DNA from 2 places in the Petrocella sp. genome. Region 1 is predicted to be linked to the other one. Evidence: a T-box and tRNA genes for the amino acid it is inferred to sense, from the RefSeq annotation. Region 1 holds a T-box; the other holds one or more tRNA genes.

Evidence for each region. The T-box of region 1 lies ahead of AC6F8J_RS11090 (glycine--tRNA ligase). A T-box ahead of a tRNA ligase gene usually reads a tRNA of that ligase, here a tRNA-Gly.
Region 2: it has a tRNA-Gly gene. The T-box ahead of AC6F8J_RS11090 (glycine--tRNA ligase) is inferred to sense a tRNA for this amino acid. The anticodon was not compared.

Annotation. Positions count from the first base shown of each region.
Region 1 covers NZ_JCBCDA010000102.1:92,003-96,426, forward strand. The annotation lists gene AC6F8J_RS11075 (NfeD family protein) at 1-33, shown strand, start outside; gene floA (flotillin-like protein FloA) at 45-1,016, shown strand; gene AC6F8J_RS11085 (hypothetical protein) at 1,028-1,150, shown strand; T-box leader at 1,281-1,453, shown strand; gene AC6F8J_RS11090 (glycine--tRNA ligase) at 1,523-2,911, shown strand; gene ppdK (pyruvate, phosphate dikinase) at 3,234-4,424, shown strand, end outside.
Region 2 covers NZ_JCBCDA010000069.1:5,433-9,856, reverse strand. The annotation lists tRNA gene AC6F8J_RS08030 (tRNA-Gln) at 1-23, shown strand, start outside; gene AC6F8J_RS08025 (hypothetical protein) at 185-433, shown strand; tRNA gene AC6F8J_RS08020 (tRNA-Cys) at 434-510, shown strand; gene AC6F8J_RS08015 (hypothetical protein) at 563-841, shown strand; tRNA gene AC6F8J_RS08010 (tRNA-Ile) at 859-934, shown strand; gene AC6F8J_RS08005 (DUF1937 family protein) at 1,238-1,609, shown strand; gene AC6F8J_RS08000 (GatB/YqeY domain-containing protein) at 1,836-2,276, shown strand; tRNA gene AC6F8J_RS07995 (tRNA-Gly) at 2,515-2,588, shown strand; gene AC6F8J_RS07990 (response regulator) at 2,642-2,995, shown strand; gene AC6F8J_RS07985 (hypothetical protein) at 2,995-3,306, shown strand; tRNA gene AC6F8J_RS07980 (tRNA-Leu) at 3,405-3,489, shown strand; gene AC6F8J_RS07975 (hypothetical protein) at 3,516-3,737, shown strand; gene AC6F8J_RS07970 (hypothetical protein) at 3,841-4,038, shown strand; gene AC6F8J_RS07965 (HD domain-containing protein) at 4,097-4,424, shown strand, end outside.

The DNA.
Region 1 (4,424 bases):
GGCAAAAAAATCTTTGTTAAAAGTATAGAATAGGAGGTATTGATATGGAACAACCCATTGGTATGTTACTCATAGTTTCTTTGGTGGTACTGTTTTTGGCTTTGTTTTTTAGCGTTATTCCGGTAAGATTGTGGATTGCCGCTATTTCATCCAATGTCAAGGTCAGTATAGCTGGCTTAATAGGTATGAAGCTACGTCGTGTAAAGCCGAATCTAATTGTATTGCCTTTGATTCGAGCGGTAAAAGCAAATATAGATGTGGATATTAATCAGCTAGAATCTCATTTGCTAGCAGGCGGAAAAGTTGGTCGTGTTGTAGACGCTCTAATAGCAGCGCACAGGGCTAAATTAGATCTGACTTTTGAACGGGCAGCCGCTATTGATTTGGCAGGTCGTGATGTACTTGAAGCGGTAAAAATGAGTGTTACCCCTAAGGTAATCGAAACACCTTTGGTCGTAGCAGTTGCAAAAAACGGTATTGAGGTCAAAGCGTTGGCAAAAGTAACGGTACGAGCCAACCTTGATCGATTAGTAGGTGGTGCAGGTGAAGAAACCATTATCGCAAGGGTTGGTGAAGGTATTGTCACCACAGTCGGTTCAAGTGAAAGTCACAAAGAAGTTCTAGAAAACCCGGATATGATTTCTGAACGGGTCTTAAATAAAGGCCTGGACTCTGGAACCGCATTTGAAATCCTTTCGATAGATATTGCAGATATTGATTTGGGTAAAAATATTGGTGCAAGGCTTCAAGCAGAACAAGCAGAAGCAGATAAACAAATCGCTCAAGCAAAAGCTGAAGAACGACGAGTTTTTGCCATCGCGAGAGAACAAGAAATGAAAGCTTTGGTTGAAGAAATGAAGGCGAAAGTGGTTGAAGCTGAAGCGCAGGTGCCCCTTGCTATAGCGGAGGCATTTAGAAAAGGCAATATTGGTGTGATGGATTATTATAATCTAAAAAACATTCAGGCGGATACAGGTATGAGAGAGTCTATTGGTGAAAGTGACAAGGAAATCTAGGAGGCGTGGATATGAGAAGCCTTAAAAAAGAAGTAAAAAGTCTGACAAAGAAGGAGCTAAGGAAGGCGATACTTTTAAAAGAAATACTTGGAAAACCAAAAGCACTGGATAATAGGATTATAAAACACAAATAAAAGTTAAAGTCGTTTATAACAAAGACACAGATCAGACCCGGAACATACCTGGTCTGTGTCTTTTCCTTTGTTCTTGGTTCTTCTTGACAGTCTGACATTCCTATGATATATTCATAACAATCGAGTATAAGATAGCATGATGAATAAGAGGAGTACTCTTAAATTGGTTTTTTAAGCGAGTTCGGGGTGGTGAAAGCCGAATAGGAACTATAAGAGGAATGGTGCTTAGGAGTGCATTGATGATGAGTGGGTATTTTACCAATTAGGGTGGAACCGCGGAAGTGACATGCTTTCGTCCCTTATGACTAGGGATGGCAGGGTGTTTTTTTAATATCTTAACATCTATATATGAAAGCTGAAAGGGTGATAATCATGGAAAAAACAATGGAAAAAATTGTAGCATTGGCAAAAGCAAGAGGATTTGTCTATCCTGGATCAGAGATATACGGTGGGTTAGCCAACACATGGGACTATGGACCTCTTGGTGTAGAGCTAAAGAACAATGTAAAGAAGGCTTGGTGGCAGAAGTTTGTCAAAGAAAGTCCTTACAATGTGGGTGTCGATTGTGCCATATTGATGAACCCACAAGCTTGGGTTGCTTCAGGTCATGTAGGTGGGTTTAATGACCCATTGATGGATTGTAAAGCATGTAAAGAACGTTTCCGAGCAGACAAAATGATTGAAGATTACATGGAAACTCAAGGCATTATCATTGAAGATCCTGTAGATTCATGGTCTAATGAAGCAATGAAAGCTTACATAGAGGACAATAACATAGATTGTCCTTCCTGTGGTAAACATGACTTTACAGACATTAGACAGTTTAATTTGATGTTCAAGACCTTCCAAGGTGTAACAGAAGATGCCAGAAATACAGTGTATTTACGTCCTGAGACGGCTCAAGGTATTTTTGTTAACTTCAAAAATGTACAAAGAACGTCCAGAAAGAAAGTGCCGTTTGGTATTGCACAAGTTGGAAAATCGTTTAGAAATGAAATAACACCAGGTAATTTTACATTTAGAACGAGAGAATTTGAGCAGATGGAATTAGAGTTTTTCTGTAAGCCAGGAACGGATATCGAATGGTTCTCTTATTGGAAAGCTTTTTGTGTCAACTGGTTAGAGGAACTTGGTATGACCAAAGACCATATGCGCGTTAGAGACCATAGCCCTGAAGAATTATCTCATTATTCTAATGCTACAAGTGACATTGAATTCTTATTTCCCTTTGGCTGGGGTGAGTTATGGGGTATTGCCTCAAGAACGGATTTTGACTTAACACGTCATCAAGAACATTCCGGTCAGGATTTGACTTACTTTGATCAAGAAGCCAATGAAAAATATGTACCTTATTGTGTAGAGCCTTCGCTTGGGGCTGACCGTGTGACGCTGGCTTTTTTATGTGAAGCCTATGACGAAGAGACCTTAGAGAACGGTGAAATCAGAACAGTTTTAAGATTCCATCCGGCACTTGCGCCGATGCAGATGGCCATTTTACCACTGTCTAAAAAACTCAATGATGATGCTCAAAAGGTTATGGACTTGCTTAGCAAATATTACAATGTGGAATTTGATGATCGTCAAAGTATTGGTAAACGCTACAGACGTCAAGACGAAATTGGAACACCCTTTTGTATAACTTATGATTTTGACTCGAATGAAGATCAATCTGTAACCATCCGTCATAGAGACTCAATGGAACAGGAACGCGTAAAAATCAGTGAGCTCTTGGAATATTTTCATAATAAATTTGATTTTTAGTAGGTTTACAGTATGAAATAAAATCAAGATATATACAAACTATATAAAATAGACAAAAATTTAACGAAAATGTTTTACTTTTCGTTAAAATCCTTAAATAGCTTCAAGGAACTATAAAAAATGGGAATTTAGGGTACACATTTTGTCTTGTTGTGTTATAATATATAAGGGCAAAAGATGTGATTTTGCCCTTATATATATGTGTGTGAAAACAGGCCAACCCTGTTTACAATAAACGCAACGGATTAGGGTGGTTTTGATTTTTTGGTAGTTTGAGACAACCTGAAACGTTGACAATTAAATTTATTTAGGAGGACAAAGAATGAGCAAAAAGTTTGTTTATATGTTCAGTGAAGCAGATGGGTCCATGAAAAACCTATTAGGTGGTAAAGGTGCGAATCTTGCTGAAATGACTAAATTAGGACTTCCAATCCCTCAAGGATTTACAGTTTCAACAGAAGCCTGTATCAAGTACTATGAAGATGGAAGGAAGATTACAGACGAGATCAAGGCTGAAATCAGAGCATCTTTGGCAAAACTTGAAGAAATCACCGGAAAGACTTTTGGTGATAATAACAAACCATTATTAGTATCTGTACGTTCTGGTGCGAGAGCATCTATGCCTGGTATGATGGATACGGTACTTAATTTAGGTCTTAATGATGTATCAGTTGAAGGATTTGCAGTAGCAACAGGCAATCCAAGATTTGCGTATGATTCATACAGAAGATTTATTCAGATGTTCTCAGACGTGGTTAAGGGACTTCCAAAATCACAATTTGAGCGTGTTCTTGATGAAATCAAAGAGTCCAAAGGATTTGAAAACGACTTAGAGTTGTCAGCAGACGACCTTAAAGAAGTTGTAGAAGCTTTCAAAGCTTTATATGTTAAACATGAAGGTACAGAATTCCCACAAAAGCCAGTAGAACAACTTATGGCGGCAATTGATGCGGTATTTGATTCATGGAACAATGAAAGAGCAGTGATTTATAGAAGAATGCATGATATTCCAGGTAGCTGGGGAACAGCAGTTAATGTTCAATCTATGGTATTTGGTAATATGGGTGATACATCCGGTACAGGTGTTGCCTTTACAAGAAACCCATCAACTGGTGAACGTGGTATTTACGGTGAGTATTTATTAAATGCTCAAGGTGAAGACGTTGTTGCCGGTATCAGAACGCCAGAGCCTATCACAAGACTTGAAAATGATATGCCAGAAGCATATGCAGAATTCATGAGACTTGCTACTAAGCTTGAAAATCATTATAAAGATATGCAAGATATGGAATTTACAATTGAAGATAAAGTGCTTTATTTCTTACAAACACGTAATGGTAAAAGAACAGCTCAAGCAGCTCTTAAAATTGCGGTTGATTTGGTAGATGAAGGTTTATGTACAAAAGAAGAAGCTTTACTAAAAGTGGATCCAAAACAATTAGACCAATTGCTTCACCCTAACTTTGATGTAGAAGCATTAGCAGCGGCAAAAGTTTATGGTTCAGCACTTCCA
Region 2 (4,424 bases), on a different contig from region 1:
TTCGAGTCCAATTAGGGCTTCCATAGTTTAACTTTAATTTTAAAAAAAAATCTCGTGGCCTATCCTATAGTCTAGTAGCCTTTGACGCAAAGCATTATAGTGAAGCAAAAAATATGACCTGAATTAACAGGTATCGCTAGTGAGACTCTGCTAGAATGAGAAAAATATTTTAAAGGATAAATACATGAGACAAGTATGGATGTGTAATTTTTGTAGAGCTTCATTTGATGATCCGAATAATACAATTATTCATGAAAAATCTTGTGTATTTAATCCAGAAATGAAAAAATGTTATACATGTGCTTTTTATAAAGATATGGGATTTAAATTGTTAGACTATGCATGTGATAATGATTTAGTTTCATTCGATGAGTATTTTAAGATAAATGAAGATAATCTTGAATGTAATAAGTGGATTATAGAAAAGAAATAAGTCTTGTTATCCGAGTTGGTTTCAGGAGACAGTCTGCAAAACTGTAAACGTGGGTTCAAGTCCCTCACAAGACTCCAATAATAATAATAATAATAATAATAATAATCTGTTTAATAAAGGATATTAAAGATGGCTATTGGACCAGAAGTAGCAAAAGAAAAATTTCAAAAACATTTGGTTAATGAAGCAAATGCTATTGAACTTATCCTTGATGAAGCTCTTATAAAAGATAATGAAATTAAAAATCAAAATACTGTTGAAATTACTTTAAGCAGAGAGATTCCTTTATATCTTAAAAAGATAATCAAAGATAAATATATTTTAACTGGATGGAAAAAAGTAGAAATAACAAATAGTTCTGAAAATAATGAAAAAGCTGGACTATGCTTAATTAAACTAACTTTTTAAAAATTAATAAAAAATATAGGGATATAGTTCAGTTGAAAGAACGCAGCTCTGATAAAGCTGAGGTCGTTGGTTTAATTCCAACTATCCCTACCAAAATCTTGTATCGTCTAAGAATTGGCAGGCTCTCTTAGTTATAACTTAGATTCAAAAGATATTGTAGATTCGACAATATTATATCTGTAGATGTATCTAAACTTTTAAAGATAAACAGTGGACCGTCATTGAAAGTTGGAAAGCTGATAGGATAATGTGCATACCTGTAAAAGATATTCTTAGTAAGCAAATCTCTTCTGAAAGATGTGAAAAGATAATGCAAGAATTTCTTTCTGAAGGATATAGTGTTAGAAAATTTGATCCAGTGGGGCAAGATGATATTGGTGCAGGATGTGGTCAACTATGGTTCACGCAAGAGTGGATGAAAGCAGGAAAATGAAAAGAGTATTTATTAGTTTACCATTTAAGCATATTGATAAGAACTTTGCTCTTGCAAGACTTCAAAACGCTGAATATTATTTTATAAAGCTTTTACATAACGGAATATGTCCAGTTTCTCCAATCGTAGCAGGAATCCATCTTTCTGAAAAATATGGTGTTTCTGCAAAGTTTGAATATTGGGATGACTATTGTGTTGAAGAGTTAAAAACATGTGATGAAGTTCATGTTTTAATGTTATATGGATGGGAAACATCAGTAGAAGTAAAAAAGGAATTGGAATTAGCAAGAGATCGCAATATCCCAATAGCTTATATTCCACTTGAAGAAATATAATAATAGATAGGAAGCAAAAGATCCTTGTTATGGAATCTATTTTTCTATAGATGAATTAATTTCTGGAGATTAATATGGACTGTTTTATATGCTCAAAGTGTAAGGAATATACAATGTTGGTTGAGGGGGAAGAAGATTTAAGCTTATGTTGCAATGAAAGAATTCTTACCCCATCTAATATAGCAAATCAAATTGAATTTCTAATAGAAAATGAAAGAGATAGTTTATGTTTGAAACTATAAAAAAAGATTGGTTTGCTGCTCGTAAATTAGCAGCTGGAGATTATGAATTTGTTCGTAAGGCAAATATTCTTGGTCTTTTAAAGTCTGATATTGAACGCATTGTTAAAGATGATGGTCAGAGGTCTATTACCGATGAAGATTGCATTACTGCAATTAAGAAACTTCTTAAAGGTATTAATGTTACAATTGAAGCTCTTGAAAGTCAAAGAAAAGATGCCTCAATTCAATATCTTGAAAAAACTATTCTTGAAGATTTTCTTCCTAAGCAATTGACTAAAAAAGAAATTCTTGCTATTTGTACTATTGCTAAAGTTTATGGGGCAAAGACGATGGGTGATTATATGAAATATTTCAAAGAGAACTTTTCTGGGCAATATGATGGAAAGTTAGCTTCAGGAGTTATTAAAGAATGGATCAACCAGTAAAAAACTATGGGACAAATAGTGATCGTGCATGGACTGATGAATGCAGTAAAAACCTATATGGGAATAGGCATCATATATGGAATGCCTCTCCAAGAACTGTAAAGTCTATTACCGATTATACTTGTTTCCTTTGTGGAGCAAAGACAAGTTGTGATTCCTCAGATTGATAACTATATTAAAGAATGCAGGTATAACTTAGAGCTAGAGTTTTATAAGAAGTTATGTTATAAAAATTAATGCGAGATTGGTATATGGTTTGTGCCTTAGCCTTCCAAGCTAAAGAAAAGGGTTAGAGTCCCTTATCTCGCTCCAAATTTTATCTCTTTATTAACATATCTAGATACTTTCTAGAGGAGAGGTAAAATATGAAAAAAAATATAATAATTATTGATGATTCAATTACAATAAGAGTAATGTTAATAGATACGTTAAAAAAAGATTATAATGTTTTTGATTTTGAAAATGGTCAAGATGCATTAATCTTTTTAAAAACTAATCGTGTTGATTTAGTTATAACTGATTTGCATATGCCTAAGATTGATGGATATACTTTAATTAAAGAAATAAAAAAATTACATAAATTTATACCTTGCATTCTTCTTACAAGTGACGGTGGAGCTGAAGCAATTCAACAATCAAAACTTGCTGGAGCTGCTACATTCTTAACAAAACCATTTAAAGAAGATCAATTAAGAAAAATTTTAAGGATGATAATCTAATGGCAATTTGGGCATCTAAAACAATTAATGAGCTTCCTGAGATTGAACTAGTTCGATGGACTATTATTGAGGTTGATAAAGAAGGTGGAAATCGTCATTTTATAGGATGGAATCAAACTGAATTTGGCGGTAGAGTTAGTTCTAAGATTGTTGAATTTGATAAAGATACAATGACTGGAAAGACTAACTCAGGTAGAATCTATAAGCTAATTGGGAGAAATGGAAATGACCATGATGCTGCTTATGTATTAAGCTTCTGGCTTGCACGTAATAATATTCAATACTTTAAGGATATCTCTTTAGATATCTAGTAGCTAATTATGAGTTGGATTAAAGACATTTATGAAGTTTCAAAGGATTCAGAACTGGCAGAGAAAAATGGGCCTTCTTTAAAAAATAGATAAAATATGCGCTCGTGGCGTAATTGGCAGCCGCGTCAGACTTAGGATCTGGTGCTGAAAAGCATGGGAGTTCGAATCTCCCCGAGCGTACCAATCCTTAATGAGAAAGGAAAGATTATATGTGTTTCTTTAAAGATGCAATAAAAGTAGAAAAAGTTTTAAGATCTTGTACTACAACTCATCATTATATGGCTGCAACTAAAATGCTAGAGCTTTTTAAAGAAAAATATAAAAAAGAAATTTATAAAGAAAAGAAAACTAATAAACATAATATGTATTTGGCCCTATTAGAAGTTGAGAAAGAGATATTTAAATCTTTCTGCTTATCCTCATCCATATAAACTTCATTCCTTGCTACATTACATCCAGATAAAGGATTTATTTGCTAAGAATTAAAGAAATTGTCCATTTAGTTAAAGCCCCTATATATGGAGATAAAAAATTATGGCTGGAACATGTAAAGCAAATGGTCGTCAAAGTAGCAAAACTAAGGCGAATAATAAAAATGGAAAAACACTTGAAAAGACTCGCACAACCCGTAAGCACAAAGTTAATAAAATTAAACGTCATCTTAAGCGCTATGGCGCTACTGGCAACGATAAAGTTGCATTGGCTGCACTTGATAGACAAGAAAAGTCTTAAGTAGCTCTTTCGATGAAAGAAACTAAGGCTTCTTCCATCTGGAGATAAATTAAAGATTATGGAAATATATACAAGAAGACATAGTAGTGATGATGTAGCATTTGCTGCTTTATTTGCTAAGGCTGCTCATAAAGGGCAAATGTATGGAGAAACAAAAGAGTATTATTATCACTGTGACAGAGTATATAGAACATTGATTTTATTTTTCTGTTGGGATGATGATATTTTAGCTGCTGGATATTTACATGACGTTCTTGAAGATACAAAAGTTGATAAAGATACTTTTCGTTTGCTTTTTCCACAAAATGTTGTTGAATTAGTTGAATTAGTTACCAATAAGGAAGGAAAGAATAGAGCTGAAAGACATGCTCTAACTTATCCTGGAA